3 regions of the Pseudomonas sp. LBUM1640 genome follow, and region 1 is predicted to be linked to each of the others. Evidence: predicted binding sites of a transcription regulator. Region 1 holds the regulator's gene; each other region holds the start of a gene.
The links. Region 1 encodes sigma-54, which starts transcription at its own class of promoters, with help from an activator protein. Its sites were predicted from a motif close to ANTGGCATNNANNTTGCTNT; they were not measured.
Positions count from the first base shown of each region.

Region 2: the regulator sigma-54 is predicted to act here: its motif matches at 5,011-5,030, upstream of glnA (glutamate--ammonia ligase).
Region 3: the regulator sigma-54 is predicted to act here: its motif matches at 3,806-3,825, upstream of ACA065_RS21785 (flagellar hook-length control protein FliK).

Region 1 covers NZ_CP166816.1:1,039,329-1,047,001, forward strand. The annotation lists gene ACA065_RS04580 (ZIP family metal transporter) at 1-12, shown strand, start outside; gene ACA065_RS04585 (HPr family phosphocarrier protein) at 50-322, opposite strand; gene rapZ (RNase adapter RapZ) at 339-1,196, opposite strand; gene ptsN (PTS IIA-like nitrogen regulatory protein PtsN) at 1,199-1,663, opposite strand; gene hpf (ribosome hibernation-promoting factor, HPF/YfiA family) at 1,676-1,981, opposite strand; gene ACA065_RS04605 (RNA polymerase factor sigma-54) at 2,057-3,550, opposite strand; gene lptB (LPS export ABC transporter ATP-binding protein) at 3,735-4,460, opposite strand; gene lptA (lipopolysaccharide transport periplasmic protein LptA) at 4,460-5,035, opposite strand; gene lptC (LPS export ABC transporter periplasmic protein LptC) at 5,022-5,594, opposite strand; gene ACA065_RS04625 (KdsC family phosphatase) at 5,603-6,127, opposite strand; gene ACA065_RS04630 (KpsF/GutQ family sugar-phosphate isomerase) at 6,128-7,102, opposite strand; gene ACA065_RS04635 (ATP-binding cassette domain-containing protein) at 7,401-7,673, shown strand, end outside.
Region 2 covers NZ_CP166816.1:392,086-399,758, reverse strand. The annotation lists gene ACA065_RS01750 (glycogen/starch/alpha-glucan phosphorylase) at 1-534, opposite strand, end outside; gene ACA065_RS01745 (YkgJ family cysteine cluster protein) at 771-1,205, shown strand; gene typA (translational GTPase TypA) at 1,382-3,202, opposite strand; gene thiI (tRNA uracil 4-sulfurtransferase ThiI) at 3,342-4,796, opposite strand; gene glnA (glutamate--ammonia ligase) at 5,131-6,537, shown strand; gene ACA065_RS01725 (chorismate mutase) at 6,785-7,321, shown strand; gene ACA065_RS01720 (hypothetical protein) at 7,341-7,673, shown strand, end outside.
Region 3 covers NZ_CP166816.1:4,959,931-4,967,603, reverse strand. The annotation lists gene ACA065_RS21800 (STAS domain-containing protein) at 396-701, shown strand; gene ACA065_RS21795 (SpoIIE family protein phosphatase) at 698-2,416, shown strand; gene ACA065_RS21790 (Hpt domain-containing protein) at 2,447-2,791, shown strand; gene ACA065_RS21785 (flagellar hook-length control protein FliK) at 3,875-5,227, shown strand; gene fliL (flagellar basal body-associated protein FliL) at 5,480-5,980, shown strand; gene fliM (flagellar motor switch protein FliM) at 5,990-6,958, shown strand; gene fliN (flagellar motor switch protein FliN) at 7,001-7,468, shown strand; gene fliO (flagellar biosynthetic protein FliO) at 7,470-7,673, shown strand, end outside.

The DNA.
Region 1 (7,673 bases):
GCGTTAGGGTGAGGCTATTGCGGCCTCACGCCTGTCTTAAACGGTGAGTTTACTCACCCTCGTCAAAGAAGTTATTGATCAACTTCACCAAAGCGTCCATCGCTTCCTGTTCTTGCTCGCCTTGCGTCTTCAAGTGAATCTTGGTGCCCTTGCCGGCGGCCAGCATCATCATGGACATGATGCTCTTACCGTTGACCATGGATTGCGGCGTGCGCCCGGCGTAGATCTCGCAGGGAAATTGCCCGGCAACGCCGACGAATTTGGCGGAAGCGCGAGCGTGCAGGCCCAGCTTGTTGATGATTTCAATTTCCAGAGCGGGCATCGCGGGGGTGTTCCTTTCAGCTAAGGTCGCGGTGGCGAACCTGGACGTTCTTGAGGGTTTGTTGCAGCACCTGGCCCAGGCGTTCTGTCAGGTAGACGGAGCGATGGTGACCACCGGTGCAGCCAATGGCAATGGTGACATAGGCCCGATTGCTCGCAGCAAAGCGCGGCAACCATTTGAGCAGGTAGCTGGAGATATCCTGGAACATCTCCTCCACATCCGGTTGCGCGGCCAGGTATTCAGCCACCGGTTGATCCAGCCCGGACTGATCGCGCAGTTCCGGCTTCCAATAAGGATTGGGCAGGCAGCGCACATCGAAGACCAGGTCGGCATCCACGGGCATACCGCGCTTGAAACCGAATGACTCGACGAGAAATGCCGTACCGGGCTCGGGTTGGTTCAGCAAACGCAGCTTGATGGCATCGCGCAACTGATACAGGTTCAGGCCGGTGGTGTTGATCTTGAGGTCGGCGAGATCAATGATCGGCCCTAACAGCGTGGTCTCGTCCTCGATGGCTTCGGCCAGCGAGCGGTGGGAACTGCTGAGGGGGTGGCGTCGGCGGGTCTCGGAGAAGCGCTTGAGCAGCGTTTCCTCGTCGGCATCCAGGTACAGCACGTCGCAATGAATATGCTTGGCACGTACTTCCTCGAGCAATTGCGGGAATCGCTCAAGGTGGCTGGGCAGGTTACGGGCATCGATCGAAACGGCAACCAGAGGTTGCGCCAGTTCCGTGTGGATCAGCGCGCGCTCCGCCAGTTCCGGCAGCAGGCCCGCGGGCAGGTTATCAATGCAATAGAAGCCGTTGTCCTCAAGAACGTTGAGGGCAGTACTTTTACCCGAGCCGGAGCGGCCGCTGACGATGATCAAACGCATGATTACTGCCCGTTTTGTTCATCCAGGACAACCTGATAGAGCGCCTCGTTGCTGCTGGCACTGCGCAGTTTGTCGCGTACTTCCTTGCGGTCGAGCATGCTGGCAATCTGCCGGAGCAGTTCCAGGTGCGCATCGGTGGCGGCTTGCGGGACCAGCAGAACGAACAGCAGGTCGACCGGCGCGCCGTCGATGGCGTCGAAATCGATTGGGGCGTCGAGGTGCAGCAGGGCACTCACTGGCGCTTCACAGCCTTGCAGGCGGCAGTGTGGAATCGCGATACCGTTGCCAAAACCGGTTGAACCAAGTTTTTCACGGGCGATAAGTGCCTCATACACAGCTTGCGTATCCAGTTCGGGCACTTCGCGGCCGATCAGGTTGGCAATTTGTTCGAGGGCGCGCTTTTTACTGCCGCCCGGCACGTTCACGAGGGAACGGCCGGGGGTCAGGATGGTTTCAAGTCGGATCATGGGTGGGGAGTGTTAGCGGCCTGTGCCCTGAAGAAGGCTCTGCTGCTTTTCCTTATGCTTTTTAAGTTGGCGGTCAAGCTTGTCAGTCAAGGCATCAATTGATGCATACATGTCTTCATGCTCGGCATTGGCGACTACTTCGCCGCCGGGAATCTGGAGGGTCGCCTCGATTTTCTGCTGGAGTTTGTCGACCTTCATGATCACTTGCACATTGGTGATCTTGTCAAAATGACCCTCAAGCCGCTTCAGCTTCTGCTCGACATATTCGCGCAATGGAGGGGTGACTTCTACATGGTGTCCACTGATGTTGACTTGCATACAGCTTCTCCTTCGTTGCCAGTGCATAAAGCGACGGGTAGGAATACCCGCCACTGGAACGCTATGGCCCGCCCGTCACATCAAACGCTTACGCTCGCTGGAAGGCGCGATCCCGAGGGACTCGCGGTACTTGGCGACGGTTCGACGGGCGACCTGAATGCCTTGTGCCTCCAGTAAACCAGCGATCTTACTGTCACTCAATGGCTTTTTCTGATTTTCCGCGGCAACCAGTTTTTTGATGATCGCGCGGATCGCCGTGGACGAGCATTCGCCGCCCTCGGAGGTGCTGACGTGGCTGGAGAAAAAGTATTTCAACTCATAAATACCCCGTGGGGTATGCATGAATTTTTGCGTGGTCACCCGCGAAATCGTCGATTCGTGCATGCCCACCGCTTCGGCGATGTCATGCAGCACCAGCGGTTTCATGGCCTCGTCGCCATATTCCAGGAAGCCGCGCTGGTGCTCGACGATCTGGGTAGCCACTTTCATCAGGGTTTCGTTGCGGCTTTGCAGGCTCTTGATGAACCAGCGCGCTTCCTGCAACTGGTTGCGCATGAAGGTGTTGTCGGCGCTGGTGTCGGCGCGGCGCACAAAGCCTGCGTATTGCGGGTTGACGCGCAGGCGTGGCACCGATTCCTGGTTCAGCTCCACCAGCCAGCGCTCATTGTCCTTGCGCACGATCACATCGGGCACGACATACTCGGCTTCGCTGGACTCGATCTGCGAGCCTGGGCGAGGGTTGAGGCTCTGTACCAGCTCGATGACCTGGCGCAGGTCATCTTCCTTGAGCTTCATGCGGCGCATCAACTGGCTGTAGTCGCGGCTGCCCAGCAGGTCGATGTAGTCGGTGACCAGGCGCTGGGCCTCGGCAAGCCAAGGGGTCTTGGCGGGCAGTTGACGCAGTTGCAGCTGCAGGCATTCGCTGAGGGTGCGGGCACCAATGCCGGCAGGCTCGAATTGTTGGATGCGGTGCAGGACGGCTTCGATTTCGTCCAGCTCAATGTCCAGCTCCGGGTCGAACGCCTCGAGAATTTCATCGAGGGTTTCGTCCAGGTAGCCCTGGTTATTGATGCAGTCGATCAGGGTGACGGCGATCAGGCGATCAGTGTCGGACATCGGTGCCAGGTTCAGCTGCCACAGCAAATGGCTCTGCAGGCTCTCGCCGGCGGACGTGCGGGTGGTGAAATCCCACTCGTCATCATCGTTGCTCGGCAGGCTGCTGGCGCTGGTCTGGTAGACGTCTTCCCACGCGGTGTCCACGGGAAGCTCGTTGGGAATGCGCTCGTTCCATTCGCCTTCCTCAAGGTTGTCCACCGTAGGGGCGGTTTCCTGATAGGAGGGTTCCTGCACGTCGGCGTTGGGTTTTTGCTCGATGTTGTCGGCCAGCGGGTCTGCATTATCGAAGTCGTCGCCTTCTTCCTGGCGTTCGAGCATCGGATTGGACTCCAGGGCCTCCTGGATTTCCTGTTGCAGGTCCAGGGTCGACAATTGGAGCAGGCGGATGGCCTGTTGCAGCTGCGGTGTCATCGTCAGCTGCTGGCCCATTCTCAGGACTAGCGATGGTTTCATGGCAGGGGCTTAACACCTTATTCGCCGGCGCAATGCGCCATCCACGACAGGGCGCGTGAGCGCCAAACATAAGCAAATTATATGCCTGATATCGGGGGCTTTGCCTAGAGCGCGGTAACAATAAAAAAATGGAGGTTTTTATTGACTCCCGCGCGCCTTGGCGAATGGCCAGACACCACAGTGCTTACAGGCGGAACTCGTGGCCCAGGTACACTTCCTTGACCAGTTCGTTAGCCAGGATGGTGGCGGAGTCGCCTTCGGCGATCAGCTGGCCATCGTTGACGATATAAGCTGTTTCACAGATATCGAGGGTCTCACGGACGTTGTGGTCGGTGATCAGCACGCCGATACCCTTGGCCTTGAGGTGATGGATGATCTGCTTGATGTCGCCAACCGAGATCGGGTCGACGCCGGCAAACGGTTCGTCCAGCAGGATGAATTTCGGTGCAGTGGCCAGGGCGCGGGCGATTTCGACGCGACGACGCTCACCACCGGACAAACTCATGCCCAGGTTGTCACGAATGTGGTTGATGTGGAATTCCTGCAGCAGGCTTTCCAGCTCCTTGCGACGGCCGTCACGGTCGAGTTCCTTGCGGGTCTCGAGGATCGCCATGATGTTATCGGCAACCGACAGTTTGCGGAAGATCGACGCTTCCTGGGGAAGATAGCCGATACCGGCGCGTGCACGACCGTGCATCGGCTGGTGGCTGACGTCCAGGTCGTCGATCAGTACGCGCCCTTGATCCGCCTGAACCAGGCCGACGATCATATAGAAGCATGTGGTCTTGCCGGCACCGTTCGGGCCAAGCAAGCCGACGATCTGGCCGCTGTCGATCGACAGGCTCACGTCGCGTACGACCTGACGGCTTTTATAGGCCTTGGCCAAATGCTGGGCTTTCAGGGTTGCCATTAGTTCGCCTTCTTCGCGTCGGGTTTCGGCGCCGGCTTGGTCGCGTCAGCTTTCTGCTTAGGCTGGATAACCATGTCGATACGCGGGCGAGCGGTGGAGACCTTGGTGCCATTGGCGCGGCCGGCCTGGGCGATCTGTTTCACGGTGTCATAGGTGATTTTTTCACCTTCCGTGGTGTTGCCATCGGTGCTGACCACTTTGGCCTGATCGATCAGGACAATGCGGTTCTGCTGGGCGTGGTACTGGATGGTCTTGCCGTAGCCTTTCATCGGGGCAGTATCGGCAGGCGCCTGCTTCTGTTCGAAATAGGCCAGGTTGCCCACCGAAGTCACCACGTCAATGTCACCGGCCGGGGTGCGCGTGAGCGTCACCGTATTGCCGGTGATTTTCATCGAACCTTGGGTGATGATCACGGCGCCGGTGTAGGTGGCTACACCTTGCTTGTCATCCAGCTGCGCATCGTCAGCCTGAATGTGGATCGGTTGCTGGCTATCGTTCGGCAGAGCCCAGGCGCTCACGCTTCCCAGTGCTGCGCCCAGACCGAGCAAAATAGGGAGGGTTTTAACGAGCCTCATACTGTCCTCTTACGTTCGATAGCAGGTGTATCCTGCTTTCTTTCAAATACGCTTTCATTCCCTTGCCAGTCGATACACCGCCAGCGCCGTCGATTCTAACGTCTTGCTCGGTCTGCGCATATTGCTGTTGTGGGAAAACGGTCATGCGACTGCTGGTAATGATGGTGTCGCGGTTCTTGTCGTCAGTGCGCGCAACGCGCACCGAGTCGATCAGTTCCACCTGAGTGCCGCCCTTGTTCACCTCACCGCGCTTGCTGGTGACATGCCATGGGAACTCGGTGCCCCGGTAGAGGTTCAGGTCGGGATTGGTCAGCAGGCTGACATCCGTGGCCTTGAGGTTCTCGACTTTGTCAGCGGTCATTTCGTACTGAACCTTGCCATCGGGCAGGAACTGTATGGTGTGAGCGTTGATGGCGTAATAGGCGATAGCGCTTTCATCGACAGCCGCTACAGGCTTGTCTAGGAAGCGCTCCGGGCTGATATTCCAGTAGCCCACCGCCAGGAACAGCGCGGCGATCACTGCGAATAGCAGGAAGTTGCGAATCTTTTTGCTCAGCATAAAAAGCTCTATAGGTAGGCGGCGTGGGCCGCTTCAAGGCTGCCTTGGGCGCGCAGGATCAACTCGCAGAACTCGCGGGCAGCACCTTCACCGCCACGTGCGGTAGTAATGCCGTGGGCGTGTTCACGAACAAACGCCGCGGCATTCGCGACGGCCATGCCCAGGCCCACCCGGCGAATCACCGGCAGGTCAGGCAGATCGTCACCCAGGTAGGCGACTTGCTCATAGCTTAGGTTGAGTTGGCCAAGAAGCTCGTCCAGAACCACCAGTTTATCCTCACGGCCCTGATACAGGTGAGGAATCCCCAGGTTTTGTGCGCGGCGTTCCACTACCGGTGTTTTTCGACCACTGATAATCGCCGTTTGCACGCCCGCGGCCATCAGCATCTTGATGCCTTGGCCGTCGAGCGTGTTGAACGTCTTGAATTCGCTGCCGTCTTCGAGAAAGTACAGGCGGCCATCGGTCAGCACGCCATCGACGTCGAAAATCGCCAGCTTGATGTTTTTACCGCGTTGCAACAGGTCGCTGGACATTTACATCACTCCCGCACGCAGCAAGTCGTGCATGTTCAGGGCGCCAATCGGGCGGTCGTCGCTATTGACCACCACCAGCGCGCCGATCTTGTGGTCTTCCATGATCTTCAATGCTTCGGCTGCAAGCATTTCGGGGCGGGCGGTCTTGCCGTGTGGCGTCATTACCGCGTCAATAGTTGCGGTGTGGATATCGATGGTGCGGTCCAGGGTGCGGCGCAGGTCACCGTCGGTGAACACCCCGGCCAGTCGCCCGTCGGCTTCCAGGATCACGGTCATGCCCAGGCCCTTGCGGGTCATTTCCATCAGCGCGTCCTTCAGCAAGGTGCCGCGCTGCACGTGGGGCAACTCATCGCCCGAGTGCATGACATTTTCGACTTTCAGCAGCAGGCGACGGCCGAGGGCACCGCCTGGGTGGGAAAACGCAAAGTCTTCAGCGGTAAAACCGCGGGCTTCCAGCAGTGCCACGGCCAGCGCGTCGCCCATGACCAAAGCGGCGGTAGTGGAGGAGGTCGGTGCCAGGTTCAGCGGGCAGGCTTCATGGGCTACATGCACATTCAGATTAACTTCGGCGGCCTTGGCCAGCGTGGATTCCGGGTTGCCGGTGACGCTGATCATCTTGATGCCCAGGCGCTTGATCAGCGGCAGCAACGTCACGATTTCATTGGTGGTGCCGGAGTTCGACAGCGCCAGAATGATGTCGTCCTTGGTGATCATGCCCATGTCGCCATGGCTGGCTTCGGCCGGGTGCACAAAAAAAGCCGTGGTGCCGGTGCTCGCCAGGGTGGCGGCGATCTTGTTGCCGACGTGGCCGGATTTGCCCATGCCCACCACGACAACGCGGCCCTTGCTGGCCAGAATCATCTCGCAGGCGCGTACGAAATCCGCGTCGATATGGGCCAGTAAACCTTCTACGGCTTCAAGCTCGAGGCGAATGGTGCGTTGTGCGGATTGAATAAGGTCGCTGGATTGGCTCATGTCTGAAATCGTATAGCCTGACGAAAAGTCGGCGATTATAGCGGTAATGATCAATTCCCTCACGCAAGTTCGTCAGGCTTTATTCTGCAGTTGCCTGAGATTCGTCCCCAGCAGCGATTTTTCCCTGTCCCAAATCTGAACGAGCGCGGTTCCGGCCTTGGGGGCGCTGTACCAGCAGTGATATAGTTCGCCGCCAGTTCGGTCCGCCCAACCCATGTTGCTAATTATTGCGCATCTGTCGCAAACGAAAGTCGCAAGCGTGGTGTCTGAGTGAAAGGCTGCATCCCAAGGAGATTAGATGAGTGCCGATAACGCCTACGCGGTCGAGCTGAAGGGCCTTACCTTCAAGCGCGGGACGCGCAGCATCTTCAATAACGTCGATATTCGCATTCCCCGCGGCAAGGTCACGGGCATCATGGGGCCTTCCGGTTGCGGCAAGACCACCCTGTTGCGCCTGATGGGCATGCAATTGCGGCCTAGTGCCGGCGAAGTTTGGGTCAATGGCCAGAACCTGCCGACGCTGTCGCGCAGCGATCTGTTCGATGCGCGCAAGCATATGGGCGTGCTGTTC
Region 2 (7,673 bases), 650 kb from region 1:
TTCCCACGGGTTGCCGAAATCCAGCCAGCGTTCGGTCTGCTCCTGCTGCCAGCCATCGACAATCGCCTGGCGGAACAAGCCGTGCTCATAACGAATGCCATAACCGTGGCCGGCAATGCCCAGGGTCGACATGCTTTCCATAAAGCACGCCGCCAAGCGGCCCAGGCCACCGTTGCCGAGCGCCGCGTCGGGCTCCAGCAGGCGAATGCGTTCCAGGTCGACGCCCAGTTCGGACAGCGCTTCGCGAGCGATCTCCAACACGCCGAGGTTGCTCAGGCTGTCGTAGAGCAAACGACCGATCAGGAATTCGAGGGAGAGGTAATAAACCCGCTTCTGGCCTTTACGGTAGATACGCCGCGTGTGGTCCATCCAGTGATCGACCATCTGGTCGCGCGCGGCCAGGGCAATGGCTTCAAACCAGTCGTGGTCGAAGGCGTGGTCGGGGTCTTTGCCCACCGCGTAGGTAAGTTTGGTCAAGACAGCATCGCGGAATGCGGCTACCTCTGCTTCTCGTGCAAGCGGTTCCTGAGACATCGGTGCGACCTCGGGCGAGATTGAAGGAGTTGCTAGAGCCTAGTCGGTCTGACAGACGGTAGACGGTCTGGTTCGGCAGTTTTTTAACTCATTCACCTTTGCCGAAAATTAATGCAGGGGTCGTGCCCGATCGGCGTTTGAGCCGCCTTCGGGCTGAAAACCGCAAAATATTGTTCAAAAAATCATCAATCCCGGTATTATCGCGCGCCCGGATACCGCCCCACCTTGGAACCCTGATGAAGCCTCAACTGATCGCCGCCGCAGAACTCGACCGTCTCGAGACTTGGCAGAAATATTCCGCCCACATGTGCGGTGGCTGCGTGTCCAGCTGCTGCACGCTGCCGGTTGAGGTGAAGATCAAGGACCTGATCCGCATTGGCATCGTCGATGAGTTCGAGCGCGGCGACCCGCCGAAGAACATCGCCAAGCGTTTGCAGAAAGAAGGCATCGTCGAGCGCTACAACTCCAAATCCGAGATTTTTACCCTGCAGCGCATGAGCAACAACGATTGCCTGTACCTGGATCGTAAGACGCGCTTCTGCACTATTTATGACAAGCGCCCGGATACCTGCCGCAACCACCCGAAAATCGGGCCGCGGCCGGGGTATTGCGCGTACAAGCCGAAGGAAGTGGTGCGCGAGACCAAGTTCAAGACCCTCGACAAGTTCTGATGATCGTTCCCACGCTCTGCGTGGGAACGCCTCTTGGGACGCTCCGCGTCCCGCCTGCAAGTGCGGACGCGGAGCGTCCTGGGCTGCATTCCCACGCGGAGCGTGGGAATAATCAGACATAAAAAAACGCCCCCGGCCTTTCGACCGGGGGCGTTTTTCATTCAGCCTGAGTTAACTCAGTTCTTGGCTTTCTTGGCAGCGCGGGTGCGCTCGCCTTCGTCCAGGATCTTCTTACGCAGGCGGATCGACTTAGGCGTAACTTCGCACAGCTCGTCGTCCTGGATGAATTCCAGAGCCTGTTCCAGGGTGAAGCGAACAGGTGGAACCAGAGCGATGGTTTCGTCTTTACCCGAAGCACGCATGTTGTCGAGCTTCTTGCCTTTGGTTGGGTTGACGCCCATGTCGTTGTCACGGCTGTTCAGACCAACGATCTGACCGTTGTAGATCTCTTGACCGTGTTCAACGAACAGCTTGCCACGCGCCTGCAGAGTTTCCAGGGAGTAGGTCAGCGCCTTACCGGTTTCTACCGATACCAGAACACCGTTCTGACGGCCGGACATGTCGCCGGACTTCATGGTGTCGTAGCGATCGAAGATCGAGGTCAGGATGCCAGCACCGTTGGTCAGGGTCAGGAACTGGTTACGGAAACCGATCAGACCACGAGCAGGGATGTTGTATTCCAGACGCACACGGCCTTTGCCATCCGGCACCATGTTGGTCAGGTCGCCCTTACGCAGGCCCATCTCTTCCATGACCTTGCCCTGGGATTCTTCAGGGGTGTCGATGGTGACGTTTTCGAACGGTTCCTGCTTCACGCCGTCAACAGTACGGATGATCACTTCTGGACGACCAACGCCCATTTCGAAGCCTTCGCGACGCATGGTTTCGATCAGTACCGAGAGGTGCAGCTCACCACGGCCGGAAACCTTGAACTTGTCAGCCGAGTCGCCTTCTTCAACGCGCAGTGCAACGTTGTACAGCAGCTCTTTGTCCAGACGTTCCTTGATGTTACGGGAAGTCACGAACTTGCCTTCTTTACCGCAGAAAGGCGAGTCGTTTACCTGGAAGGTCATGGAAACGGTTGGCTCGTCAACGGTCAGAGGCTTCATCGCCTCGACAGTGTCCGGCTGGCACAGGGTGTCGGAGATGAACAGCGAGTCCATACCGCTTACGCAAACGATGTCGCCTGCGAAAGCTTCTTCAACGTCGATACGGTGCAGACCGTGGTGACCCATCAGCTTCAGGATACGGCCGTTACGCTTCTTGCCGTCGGCGCCGATAGCAACAACCGGGGTGTTCGGCTTGACGCTACCACGAGCGATACGGCCAACGCCGATAACACCCAGGAAGCTGTTGTAGTCCAGTGCCGAGATTTGCATCTGGAACGGGCCTTCACGGTCAACCTTCGGAGGTGGAACGTGGTCAACGATCGCCTGGTACAGCGGGGTCATGTCTTCCGCCATGGCGGTGTGTTCCAGACCGGCAATACCGTTCAGTGCAGAGGCGTAGATCACTTGGAAATCAAGTTGCTCTTCGGTAGCACCCAGGTTGTCGAACAGGTCGAAGATCTGGTCCAGAACCCAGTCCGGACGCGCGCCTGGACGGTCAACCTTGTTGATGCACACGATCGGACGCAGGCCGGCTTCGAACGCCTTCTTGGTCACGAAACGGGTTTGCGGCATTGGGCCGTCTTGGGCATCAACCAGCAGCAGAACGGAGTCAACCATCGACATTACACGTTCAACTTCGCCGCCGAAGTCGGCGTGGCCCGGGGTGTCCACGATGTTGATGTGGTAGCCGTTCCAGTTGATAGCGGTGTTTTTAGCCAGGATGGTAATACCGCGCTCTTTTTCCTGGTCGTTGGAGTCCATCACGCGCTCGTCGTTGAGCTCGTTGCGCTCCAGGGTGCCGGATTGACGCAAGAGTTTGTCTACCAGGGTGGTTTTACCATGGTCAACGTGAGCAATGATGGCGATGTTACGTAGATTTTCGATCACTTGTGTATCTCGATCAGAGGATTCGGTGTGCTGACAGGTCGTGGCAGCGATTAACAGTAGAGTCAGGCCTTGCCGTTACAGCTTGACGGCAGAGTCGGGGGGCCGGTGACGCAGGCCACAGGCAAACAGCCCCGGGCTCTTAGCTCGGTCGATAAACGCGCACATTGGCATGCCCCTCACTGAGCAAATGGTGGGCATGCAGGCGACTCATCACGCCTTTGTCGCAATACAGCAGGTACTGACGGCTGTTATCCAGTTCCTTGAAACGCGCGTTCAATGCATAGAACGGCAGCGTTTGCACGTCGATGCCAGTGATTTCCAGCGGCTCATCTTCAGCGGCATCCGGGTGACGGATGTCGACGACGATCTGGCCGGCCAGGGCTTCGCTGACTTCTTCGATTTTCACGTCCTGGCCCAATTCGTCGATTACGCGATCGATCGGGACCATTTTGGCGTTCTCGAGCGCACGCTCCAGAATCGCCATGTCGAACTGTTGTTCTTCGTACTCCACGCGGTTGCGCTTGGCGTGGGTCTTGGGGTTCACCGAAATGACCCCACAGTATTCAGGCATGTGCTTGGCGAAGTCCGCCGTGCCGATTTCTTCGGCCAGGTCGATGATGTCCTGCTTGTGACTGGCGATCAGCGGGCGCAGCACCAGCTTCTCGGTCACGCAGTCGATCAACGACAGGTTCGGCAGCGTCTGGCTGGATACCTGGGAAATCGCTTCACCGGTCACCAGCGCGTCGATCTGTAACTGATCGGCGATTCTGGACGCAGCGCGCAACATCATACGCTTCAATACTACGCCCATATGACTGTTATCGACTTTGCCGAGAATTTCGCCGAGCACTTCCTCAAACGGCACGCTTACGAATAGCACGCGTTGGGAGCTGCCGTACTTCTTCCAGATAAAGTGCGCGACTTCCATCACGCCCAATTCATGTGCACGCCCGCCCAGATTAAAGAAGCAGAAGTGGCTCATCAGGCCGCGGCGCATGATCTGGTAGGCGGCCACCGTGGAATCGAAACCGCCGGACATCAGTACCAGGGTCTGTTCCAGGGCGCCCAGCGGGTAGCCGCCGATGCTGTTGTGCTGGCTGTGAATCACAAACAACCGTTGGTCGCGAATTTCCATGCGCACTTCAATTTGCGGTGCTTTCAGGGAGATTCCGGCTGCGCCGCACTCGCGACGCAGCTTGCTGCCGACGTATTTCTCGACGTCCATGGAGCTGAAAGTGTGCTTGCCGGCACGCTTGCAGCGCACCGAAAAGATCTTGCCTTCAAGCTCATTGCCGTAGTGCTGTTTGCACTTTTCGGTGATGTCATCGAAGTCGCCCAGCGGGTACTCATCCACCTGCAGGAAATGCGCGATGCCCGGCATGCAGCTCAGGCGCTCGGTCATGTCCTTCAAGGCTTTGGCGTCGGTAATACGGGTTTCCAGCTCGAGATTGTCCCACACGCCGTTCACCACCACAGCCGGGTCCAAGTCACGGAGCACGGCACGGATGTTCTTGGCCAACTGACGGATGAAACGCGTCCGTACCGGTCGGCTCTTGATGGTGATCTCGGGGAAGACTTTAACGATTAATTTCATGGAAACAGCGCGCGCCGGGCCTGCTGAAAAAGGGGGGCGCGGATTATAGCGGAAATCGCTCAAGGTTTAACCAGTTAATATGCATTGCCCATAACGTGCACCAAAACGGGTCATTTACACAAATTAACGCTACATTGCAGTGCGTTATTTATTCCGCTTCAGCGGATTGCACCGTTATAGGGGCCATTTTGAGGCAAAAAGGCCATGTTGGCGCACTGGCATGCAATTTGCTCTCTTGTGAGGCAGGTTGCCTTGGTCGAGTATTCGCGCCGGCATCACCCACATTCTAAGGGCTAACTCCACTACCCCAGCCCGAAGCCACCCGGAGGACACCATGTCGAAGTCGGTTCAACTCATCAAAGATCATGACGTTAAATGGATTGATCTGCGCTTCACGGACACTAAAGGTACTCAGCACCACGTGACCATGCCGGCTCGCGACGCGCTGGATGATGCTTTCTTCGAAGAAGGCAAAATGTTCGACGGTTCCTCCATTGCTGGCTGGAAAGGCATCGAAGCTTCCGACATGATCCTGATGCCGGACGACAGCACTGCCGTTCTCGACCCGTTCACCGAAGACCCAACCCTGATCATCGTCTGCGACGTGATCGAGCCTTCGACCATGCAAGGCTACGACCGCGACCCACGTGCGATCGCCAAGCGTGCCGAGGAATACCTGAAGTCGACCGGTATCGGCGACACCGTATTCGTAGGCCCGGAGCCAGAATTCTTCATCTTTGATTCGGTCAAGTTCAAGTCCGACATCTCCGGCTCCATGTTCAAGATCTTCTCCGAACAAGGTTCGTGGATGTCCGACCAGGACATCGAAGGCGGCAACAAAGGCCACCGTCCAGGCGTCAAAGGTGGCTACTTCCCAGTTCCGCCGTTCGACCACGACCACGAAATCCGTACCTCCATGTGCAACGCCATGGAAGAAATGGGCCTGGTCATCGAAGTTCACCACCACGAAGTGGCGACTGCCGGCCAGAACGAAATCGGTGTGAAGTTCAACACCCTGGTGGCCAAGGCTGACGAAGTTCAGACCCTGAAGTACTGCGTACACAACGTGGCTGATGCCTACGGCCGTACCGCTACCTTCATGCCTAAGCCGCTGTATGGCGATAACGGTTCGGGTATGCACGTTCACCTGTCCATCGCCAAAGATGGCAAGAACACCTTCGCTGGCGAAGGTTATGCCGGCCTGTCCGACACTGCCCTGTACTTCATCGGCGGTATCATCAAGCACGGTAAGGCCCTGAACGGCTTCACCAACCCGTCGACCAACTCCTACAAGCGTCTGGTCCCAGGTTTCGAAGCACCGGTAATGCTGGCTTACTCGGCCCGTAACCGTTCCGCTTCGATCCGTATTCCTTACGTGTCCAGCCCTCGCGCTCGCCGTATCGAAGCGCGCTTCCCGGACCCGGCTGCCAACCCATACCTGGCCTTCGCTGCCCTGGTAATGGCTGGCCTGGACGGCATCCAGAACAAGATCCACCCTGGCGACGCCGCCGACAAAAACTTGTACGACCTGCCGCCTGAAGAGGCCAAAGAGATCCCACAAGTGTGCGGCAGCCTGAAAGAAGCCCTGGAAGAGCTGGACAAGGGCCGTGCGTTCCTGACCAAGGGCGGCGTATTCAGCGACGACTTCATCGATGCCTACATCGAGCTGAAAAGCGAAGAAGAAATCAAAGTGCGCACCTTCGTACACCCACTGGAATACGAGCTGTACTACAGCTGCTGATCCGGTAGCGCCGCGTCTTAAGAGCGGCGTGACGAAAAAGACCTCCCTCGGGAGGTCTTTTTTTTGCCTGGGTTTTCGCGCGTAACGGGGAGGTTAAAGTAGCCTTGGACTGATGCAGCTTCAGTTCTGTAAACCCAATCAAACATGTGGGAGCGGGCTTGCTCGCGAATGCGGTGGATCAGGCACCAGATGCATCGACTGAACAACCGTATTCGCGAGCAAGCCCGCTCCCACAAGGAGATCACCGTTGAAACATAGACTTGTATTCGCTCTGCTATTCGTCAGCGCCAGTGCCTGCGCCGCACCGCCTACTCTCGCGCCGCTGCTCGACAGCATCGCCGAGCGCCTGGCCATCGCCGACCAGGTGGCGCTGAGCAAATGGGACAGCCACAAGGCCGTGGAAGATCGCCCCAGGGAACAGGCTGTGATCGCCAGCGTGAGGGCCCAGGCCTCCAGCTACAACCTGGCACCTGAAGCCGCAGAGCAGTTCTTCAGCGCCCAGATTGAAGCGAACAAATTGGTGCAATACACCCGGCTGTCCGACTGGCAGCTTAAAGGCAAGGCACCCGACACCCCGCGCCCCGATCTGGTCGGCAAGATTCGCCCCCAACTGGACCAACTGCAAAAACGCCTGCTGCAACAATTGGCGGATTTCAGCCCCGAACGCAGCAACCCACAGTGCCCGCAATGGCTGGCCCAAGCCGTGCACGAACCGCTTCACGACCCGCTGGCCCAAATCGCAATGACCCGCGCCACGGCCGAGCTGTGCATCTATACGCCGTGACAGGCACGGGCCTACTTCATTGAAGGCCCTTTCCCACATTCTTTTTACACCGCAGAAATGTCTGATACATCCCGTGGAATCAAGCCTCTACGATGCAGCGTCCAGCCGCCACCCGCCGACGTACTTCGCGATGAATCTCTCCTGCCAGTTCCTGTGCTCACTGACGCTAGCACTCAGCCAACCGTCCGAAGCACAACCGACCAGCGACCCCGAACACCCGACCTGGACGGTGGAGGCGCCTTATCCGGAAAGTACGATCATCAACGCCAGAATCAATGGCAAAGCCACTCACGCAGAAAAAACCAGCATTGCGATCCTGCAAGTCGCCTGCTACAGCGGCCCCTCACGCCCC
Region 3 (7,673 bases), 3.0 Mb from region 1:
AACCACTCAGGTCGGCTACTAGGCCGCCGTGCTCTTGCTTTTGATCTTGATTTTGATCTTAGGCGCCCTGTTAAACCACGCTGGCCTGCGTGAGGGCACACCGAGCCTAGGCGAGGTGCCGAGTGGTGGGGCAAGAGCCCTTTTGGTTACTTTTGGGGCTCTTTTCCAAAAGTAACCCGCCGTAAGGGCGGAACCAATGCCCGCCATCACCCAAACAACGGATATGTACCCAGCGCCCCCCAAGACAACCACAACACTCAATCTGTGAAAATGACGTATCGATGTCTACGCTCATCGCAAACAAACCAGCTACCACATTTGATTCGCTGTGTTGCCCAGATCCGGTTCACCTGCTAAACCTTGTTGCACATAGCCAATGACAAGGATGCAGTCATATGTCAGTCGTCTCAGAAGTCTCCCTGGATGGGAAAAAAGCAATGATCACGGTCAAGGGGCGGTTCGATTTCGGCAGTCACCAGGCTTTTCGTGAGGCCTACGAAAAGTTCTACAAGGTGCCCGAGGTCTACGTGGTGGACTTGAAGGAAGCCACCTACATGGACAGTTCGGCCCTGGGCATGCTCCTGCTGTTGCGTGACCATGCCGGTGGCGATAATGCCGAGGTGCAGGTGATCAACAGTAATTCCGATGTGCGCAAGATCCTCGCCATCTCCAACTTCGACAAACTGTTCGACATCAGTTGAGCAACCTGGCCCCCGTCCTTGAACCGCTGACGATCCTGATCGCCGAAGACAGCGCCGCCGATTTGCTGTTGCTGTCGACGATTATCCGCCGCCAGGGCCATCAGGTACTCACCGCCAAGAACGGCGCGCAAGCCGTTGAGGTGTTCACCCGCGAGCGCCCACAGCTGGTGTTGATGGACGCGTTGATGCCAGTGATGGACGGCTTTGAAGCCGCGCGCCAGATCAAGCAGTTGGCGGGCGAAGCACTGGTGCCGATCATCTTCCTCACTTCGCTGCGCGAGAGCGAAGCCCTGGCCCAATGCCTGGACGCCGGTGGCGATGACTTCCTGCCCAAGCCCTACAACCCACTGATCCTGGCGGCGAAGATCAACGCCATGGACCGCCTGCGTCGCCTGCAGGCCACGGTCTTGCAGCAGCGTGACTTGATCGCCAAGCACCACAACTATTTGCTGCATGAGCAGCGGGCCGCCAAGGCGGTGTTCGACAAGGTGGCGCATTCGGGCTGTATCAACGCGGCGCCGAACATTCGCTACCTGCAATCGCCCTATGCGTTGTTCAACGGCGACTTGCTGCTGGCGGCATACACGCCCTCGGGTGACATGCACGTGCTGCTTGGCGACTTCACCGGGCACGGGCTGCCGGCCGCCGTGGGTGCCATGCCGCTGGCAGAAGTGTTCTACGGCATGACCGCCAAGGGCTACGGCCTGGCGCAGACCCTGCGTGAGATGAACGCCAAGCTCAAGCGCATCCTGCCGGTGGACATGTTTTGCTGCGCCACGCTGATGTGCCTGAGTGCCCAGCGGCGCGTGGTGGAGGTGTGGAACGGCGGCATGCCCGAAGGCTATGTGCATGAAGTCGCCACGGGCAAGCGTACGCCGTTGGTGTCGCGGCACTTGCCGTTAGGCGTGCGCTCGGCCGAAACGTTTGATGACAGCACCGAAGTCTGGCCCATGGCCTTGGGCGATCGCGTGTTTTTGCTCTCTGATGGCGTGTTGGACACTGCCGACGCCAATGACCAGCTGTTCGGCGCCGAGCGCTTGCAGCAGGTGTTTGCGGCCAACTGCGAGCCTGACCGCCTGTTCGAAGATATTGAGCAGGCCCTGGCGGCGTTTCGTGGCCAGGCGCGGGATGACGTCAGCATGGTCGAGATCACTTTGCTGGCCGGCCAGCCGTTGCGTGCGGCCGAGCCGATGTACGCCGACAGCGGGCAGTCGTGCCCGCTGGACTGGTCGGTGAGTTTTGAATTTCGCGCGCAGACGCTCAAAAGTTACAACCCGTTGCCGTACCTGTTGCAACTGCTGCTGGAGATACACGGCCTGCGCGCGCAGAGCGGGGCGCTTTACAGCGTGATGGCTGAGTTGTATTCCAATGCGTTGGAGCATGGGGTGCTGGGCTTGGATTCGCGGCTCAAGCGCGATGCCCTGGGGTTTGCCGACTATTATCGCCAGCGCAATGAGCGGCTGGGGCAATTGAACAGCGGTTATGTGCGTGTGCATGTGCAGGTGGTGCCGACGGGCACCGGCGGTAAAATGACGTTGCGTATTGAAGACAGCGGCCCTGGGTTTGACGTGGAACAGGTGCTGGCTCGGCCTCTGGATGTCGACCGTCTGTCTGGCCGGGGCTTGAGCCTGGTGCGCCAACTGAGCAGCGATGTACGCTGGTCGGATGGCGGGCGTAGTGTGTGCGTGGAGTTTTGCTGGGGGGCTCTGGCATAATCCGCCGATTCTTGATCAAGGAGCGAGCAAGTGGCTGAGATTCATATGGACCCTGATGTGTTGTCGGGTTTGCAGGAGGTTATGGAGGGCGAGTATCCCAAGCTGCTCGATACCTTTCTGGACGATTCGCAGAAGCGCGTCGAGGCGTTGCGCAAGGCGCGCGATGATGCCAAGGCGTTGGGGCGGATTGCGCATAGCTTTAAAGGTAGCAGTGGGAACCTTGGGGCGGTGCGGTTGGCGCAGTTGTGTCAGCGGCTGGAAGCGGAGTCTGTTGAGTCTACGGCGGACTTGGGCGCCTTGGTTGATCAGATTGATCATGAGTTTGCTTTGGTTCGGCCGATGTATGAGTCGGAGCGGGAGCGGTTTCAGCTTTAGGTAGGTTGAGTACATATCCATTTCTGCGGTAACGGCCGCTTAGGGTTCCGCTCTTACAGCGGGTCACTTTTGGCAAACGCCCGGAATGCCGGCCCAGCCAAAAGTAACCAAAAGGTCTTTGCCCCACCACTCGGTGCCTCGCCTAGGCTCGGCATGCCCTCACTCCGGCTTGAATCCGTGGGCCGCCGCGATGGGCCATCCCTGGCCCAGCGCGGCTAACCCGGCGTCCTGCCGGGTTACCCACGGATTCAAGCCTGCGTTCGGCCATCGTGGTTAACGGGGCCTGTCAGATCAAGATCAAAATCTACAGCACGGCGGCCTAGTAGCCGACCTGAGTGGTTGAAGCAAAAGCAGGGCAAAAGCACAGCAAGAACAGATCAAAAGCAGGGCTGCTTTTCTGTGGGAGCTGGCTTGCCTGCGATGCAGACACCTCGGTACATCAGGCATACCTAGCTGATGCCATCGCAGGCAAGCCAGCTCCCACCTTTGACCGAGTACACACATCTACCTGATGTACTGAGCTCAAAATGTGGGAGCGGGCTTGCTCGCGAATGCGGTGTGTCAGTTACAAATAAACTGACTGAAACACCGCATTCGGGCAAGCCCCTCCCACATTTAACCCAGTTCAGCTTCCAAGAGCAGGTCGGCTGCCAGGCCGCCTTGGCTTTGCTTTTGATTCAACCACTCAGGTCGGCTATTAGGCCGCCGTGCTGTAGATCTTGATCTTGATTTTGATCTTAGGCGCCCCGTTAAACCACGCTGGCCTCACGCAGGCTTTGGAGCGGGGGTAAACCGGCAGGACGCCGGTTTAGCCGCGCTGGGCCATGGATGGCCCATCGCGGCGGCCCCCGCTCCAAAGCCTGCGTGAGGGCACACCGAGCCTAGGCGAGGTGCCGAGTGGTGGGGCAAGAGCCTTTTGGTTACTTTTGGGCTCTTTTCAAAAGTGACCCGCTGTAAGAGCGGAACCCATCTCAGCCGTTACGCAAATAACGGATATACACACAAAACCATAAACCTGGCCCAACTCTTGCTCTACCTCCATGACTGCATCCCCGATCCCCAATGCAGTGGAGACCTTTACCTATGCCAGTCGCCCCGAATTCGCTCCTTCAGGCTGCCCCCGCGGCCAAGCCTCAAGCGCCTGCCGCCACCCCTGCGGTAGCGGCTGCGGACCCGCGTGACAAGGGCCAGGGCTTCGCTCAAGTGTTTGCCAACCAAGGCTCGAAACCCACGGTAAAGACCGACGACACCCCGGCTAAACCCGCGAATAACAAGCCTTCCGACACCAGCGCCAAACCTGCGGCCAGCAACGACAAGCCTGCCGCCAGCACGCCAGCGGTTGCCGATAGCGGCAATTCCTTGCCTGCCAAGCCGCCTGCCACCTCCGACGACAGCGCCAGCAGTGACGACGACAAACCCACTGACCCGTCCCTGGTGCAGGAACCCCCCGTTGACCCGGTCGTCGACCCGGCCTTGATTGCCACCGTCACACCGGTTGCCGTTCCCGTGCCCGTAGAAACCCCGGCCCCGGTAGCCGCGACCAAGGGCGACAAGGCCCTGCCGGTCGCCGCAGCACCCGTCGCCGCGACAGAGGATGCCAAGCAACCGTCGTTCGACCCGGCAGCCGACCCACTGGATTCGATGCCGGCCGTGCGCCTGGCCATGGAGCAGGGCGGTCACGTCTCAGCCAGCAGCCAGACGTCGCAGAAGGCCGCACCGGCGCCGACCCAGGACCAGCCCACCGCCGCGCAGAATTTTGCCGCCGGCCTGGCCAATATGGTCGACCAGCAAGCCACCAAAGACAGCACTGACCAGGGCGGCGACAAAGCCTTCAGCGGCTTGATCGAAGGCGGCCTCAAAGATCTGAAAGACGCCAGCAGCGACACCCGCGTCGATGACTTCGCCAACCGCCTGGCCGCCCTGACCCAGGCCGCCACGCCGAAGACCGCGAATGCGTTGCCACCGGTCGCGAATGCGCCGTTGGCCATGCACCAGAGTGGCTGGACCGAGGAAGTGGTCAACCGCGTGATGTACCTGTCCAGCGCCAACCTCAAGTCGGCAGAGATTCAGTTGCAGCCGGCCGAGCTTGGGCGTCTGGATATCAAGGTCAACATGACGGCGGACCAACAAGCTCAGGTCACCTTCATGAGTGGTCACGCGGTGGTACGTGAAGCGTTGGAAACCCAGTCCGGCCGATTGCGCGAAATGTTTGCCCAGCAGGGCATGGGGCAGGTCGACGTTAACGTCTCCGACCAGTCCCGCGGCTGGCAAGGGCAGGGCCAGGAACAACAGCAACAGAACCAGGCACGTGGCGTGAGTGGCAGCGGTGGTCGCGGCGATGGCGGTGATGCCGGTGATCACGCTGAAGTGGCAGCGGCGGTCGCGCCGGTGACCCAGACGATAGTTGGCTCCAGTGCCGTCGATTACTACGCCTGATCTGAGCCCAACACAGGTCTAAATGTGGGAGCGGCGGTGCGACGATTCGACTTGCTCGCGAAAGCGCAGTGTCAGTCAAAAGATTCATCGACTGACCCACCGCATTCGCGAGCAAGTCGAATCGTCGCACCGCCGCTCCCACATTGAACTGTGGTGTTTCATCCATCCCCCATCAGCAGACAACTCTGGCATAACACTTGCTCTTGCCTTTCCGTAGATCTATGAATCCCAGAATAGTGACGGATTATTGGCATGGCGAAGAGCGACGACGCAGCAACTCCCCCCGCAGGCAAAGGCAAGCTCAAGCTTATCCTGTTGATCGTGCTGGGCCTGCTCCTGGCCATTGGCGCCTCGATTGGCGGCACCTGGTACATCATGCACAGCAGTGCTAGCAAACCGGCGCCCGCCGCCGAAACCGCCAGTAACGTCAAGCAACCGGCAATCTTCGAACCGATGCTGCCGGCCTTTGTTGCCAACTTCAATCAGAACGGCCGTCAGCGCTACTTGCAGGTGAGCATCACCTTGCTGGCGCGTAACCAGGCGGACCTGGATGCGCTCAAAGTGCACATGCCGGTGATCCGCAACAACCTGGTGATGCTGTTCTCCGGGCAAAGCTTCGACAGCTTGGCAACCCCGGTCGGCCAGGAAATGCTGCGTCAGAAGGTCACTGCCAGCGTGCAGGAAGTGGCCCAGAAAGAACTCGGCAAAGTCGTGGTCGAGCAGGCGCTCTTCACTAACTTCGTATTGCAGTAGGATCACGACATGGCCGTGCAAGACCTGCTGTCCCAGGATGAAATCGACGCGCTGTTGCATGGCGTCGACGATGGTCTGGTACAGACCGAAATGGCTGCCGAACCCGGTAGCGTCAAAAGTTATGACCTGACCAGCCAGGATCGCATCGTCCGTGGACGCATGCCGACGCTGGAGATGATCAACGAGCGTTTCGCCCGCTACACCCGTATCAGCATGTTCAACATGCTGCGCCGTTCGGCGGACGTGGCGGTGGGCGGCGTGCAGGTGATGAAGTTCGGCGAGTACGTGCACTCGCTGTACGTGCCCACCAGCCTCAACCTGGTCAAGATCAAGCCGCTGCGCGGCACCGCGCTGTTCATCCTCGACGCCAAATTGGTGTTTAAGCTGGTGGACAACTTCTTCGGCGGCGACGGCCGTCACGCCAAGATCGAAGGGCGTGAATTCACCCCCACCGAGTTGCGCGTGGTGCGCATGGTGCTGGAGCAGGCCTTCATCGACTTGAAGGAAGCCTGGCAGGCGATCATGGAAGTCAATTTCGAGTACATCAACTCGGAAGTGAACCCGGCCATGGCCAACATCGTCGGCCCCAGCGAAGCCATTGTGGTCTCCACCTTCCACATCGAACTCGATGGCGGTGGCGGCGACCTGCACGTGACCATGCCGTACTCGATGATCGAACCGGTGCGCGAGATGCTCGACGCCGGTTTCCAGTCCGACCTGGACGACCAGGACGAGCGCTGGGTCAAGGCCCTGCGCGAAGACCTGCTCGACGTCGACGTACCTTTGAGCGCCACTGTGGCCCGTCGCCAGTTGCGTTTGCGCGATATTTTGCACATGCAGCCGGGGGACATCATTCCCGTCGAGTTGCCGGAAGAACTGATCATGCGCGCCAACGGCGTGCCGTCATTCAAGGTCAAGCTGGGTTCCCATAAGGGCAACCTGGCGCTGCAAGTGGTTGAGCCGATCAACCGCCGCTGATGCACCCCCAATTATGATTGTTTGCTTCGCCGAGGACATGTAATGGCTACCGAACACGAGAACACTTCCGCCGAAGACCAGGCCCTGGCTGACGAATGGGCTGCGGCCCTGGAAGAAACCGGCGATGTTGGCCAGGACGATATCGACGCGCTACTGGCCGCCGATGCCGCCACCGCGCCGGCCGGCAACCGCCTGCCGATGGAAGAATTCGGCAGCGTGCCGAAGAACAACGACCCGGTGACCCTCGATGGCCCGAACCTGGATGTGATCCTCGACATCCCGGTGTCGATTTCCATGGAAGTGGGCAGCACCGAAATCAATATCCGCAACCTGCTGCAGCTCAACCAGGGTTCGGTGATCGAGCTCGACCGCCTGGCCGGCGAGCCGCTGGACGTGCTGGTCAACGGCACGCTGATCGCCCATGGCGAGGTGGTGGTGGTCAACGAGAAGTTCGGCATCCGCCTGACGGACGTGATCAGCCCGAGCGAACGCATCAAGAAGTTGCGCTGATATGAAGTATTCGATGGCGGGACTGTTTCTGGCGCTGCCATTGAGCGCCCTGGCGGCTGAGCCGGTCGCGCAAGCGGCGGCTGCGGCGCCCGTAGTCAGCAGTGGCATCGGCGGGCAATTGACCCAGCTGGTGCTGGGCCTGTTGCTGGTGGTCGGTTTGATTTTTGTGCTGGCCTGGTTGATGCGCCGCGTGCAGCGCATCGGC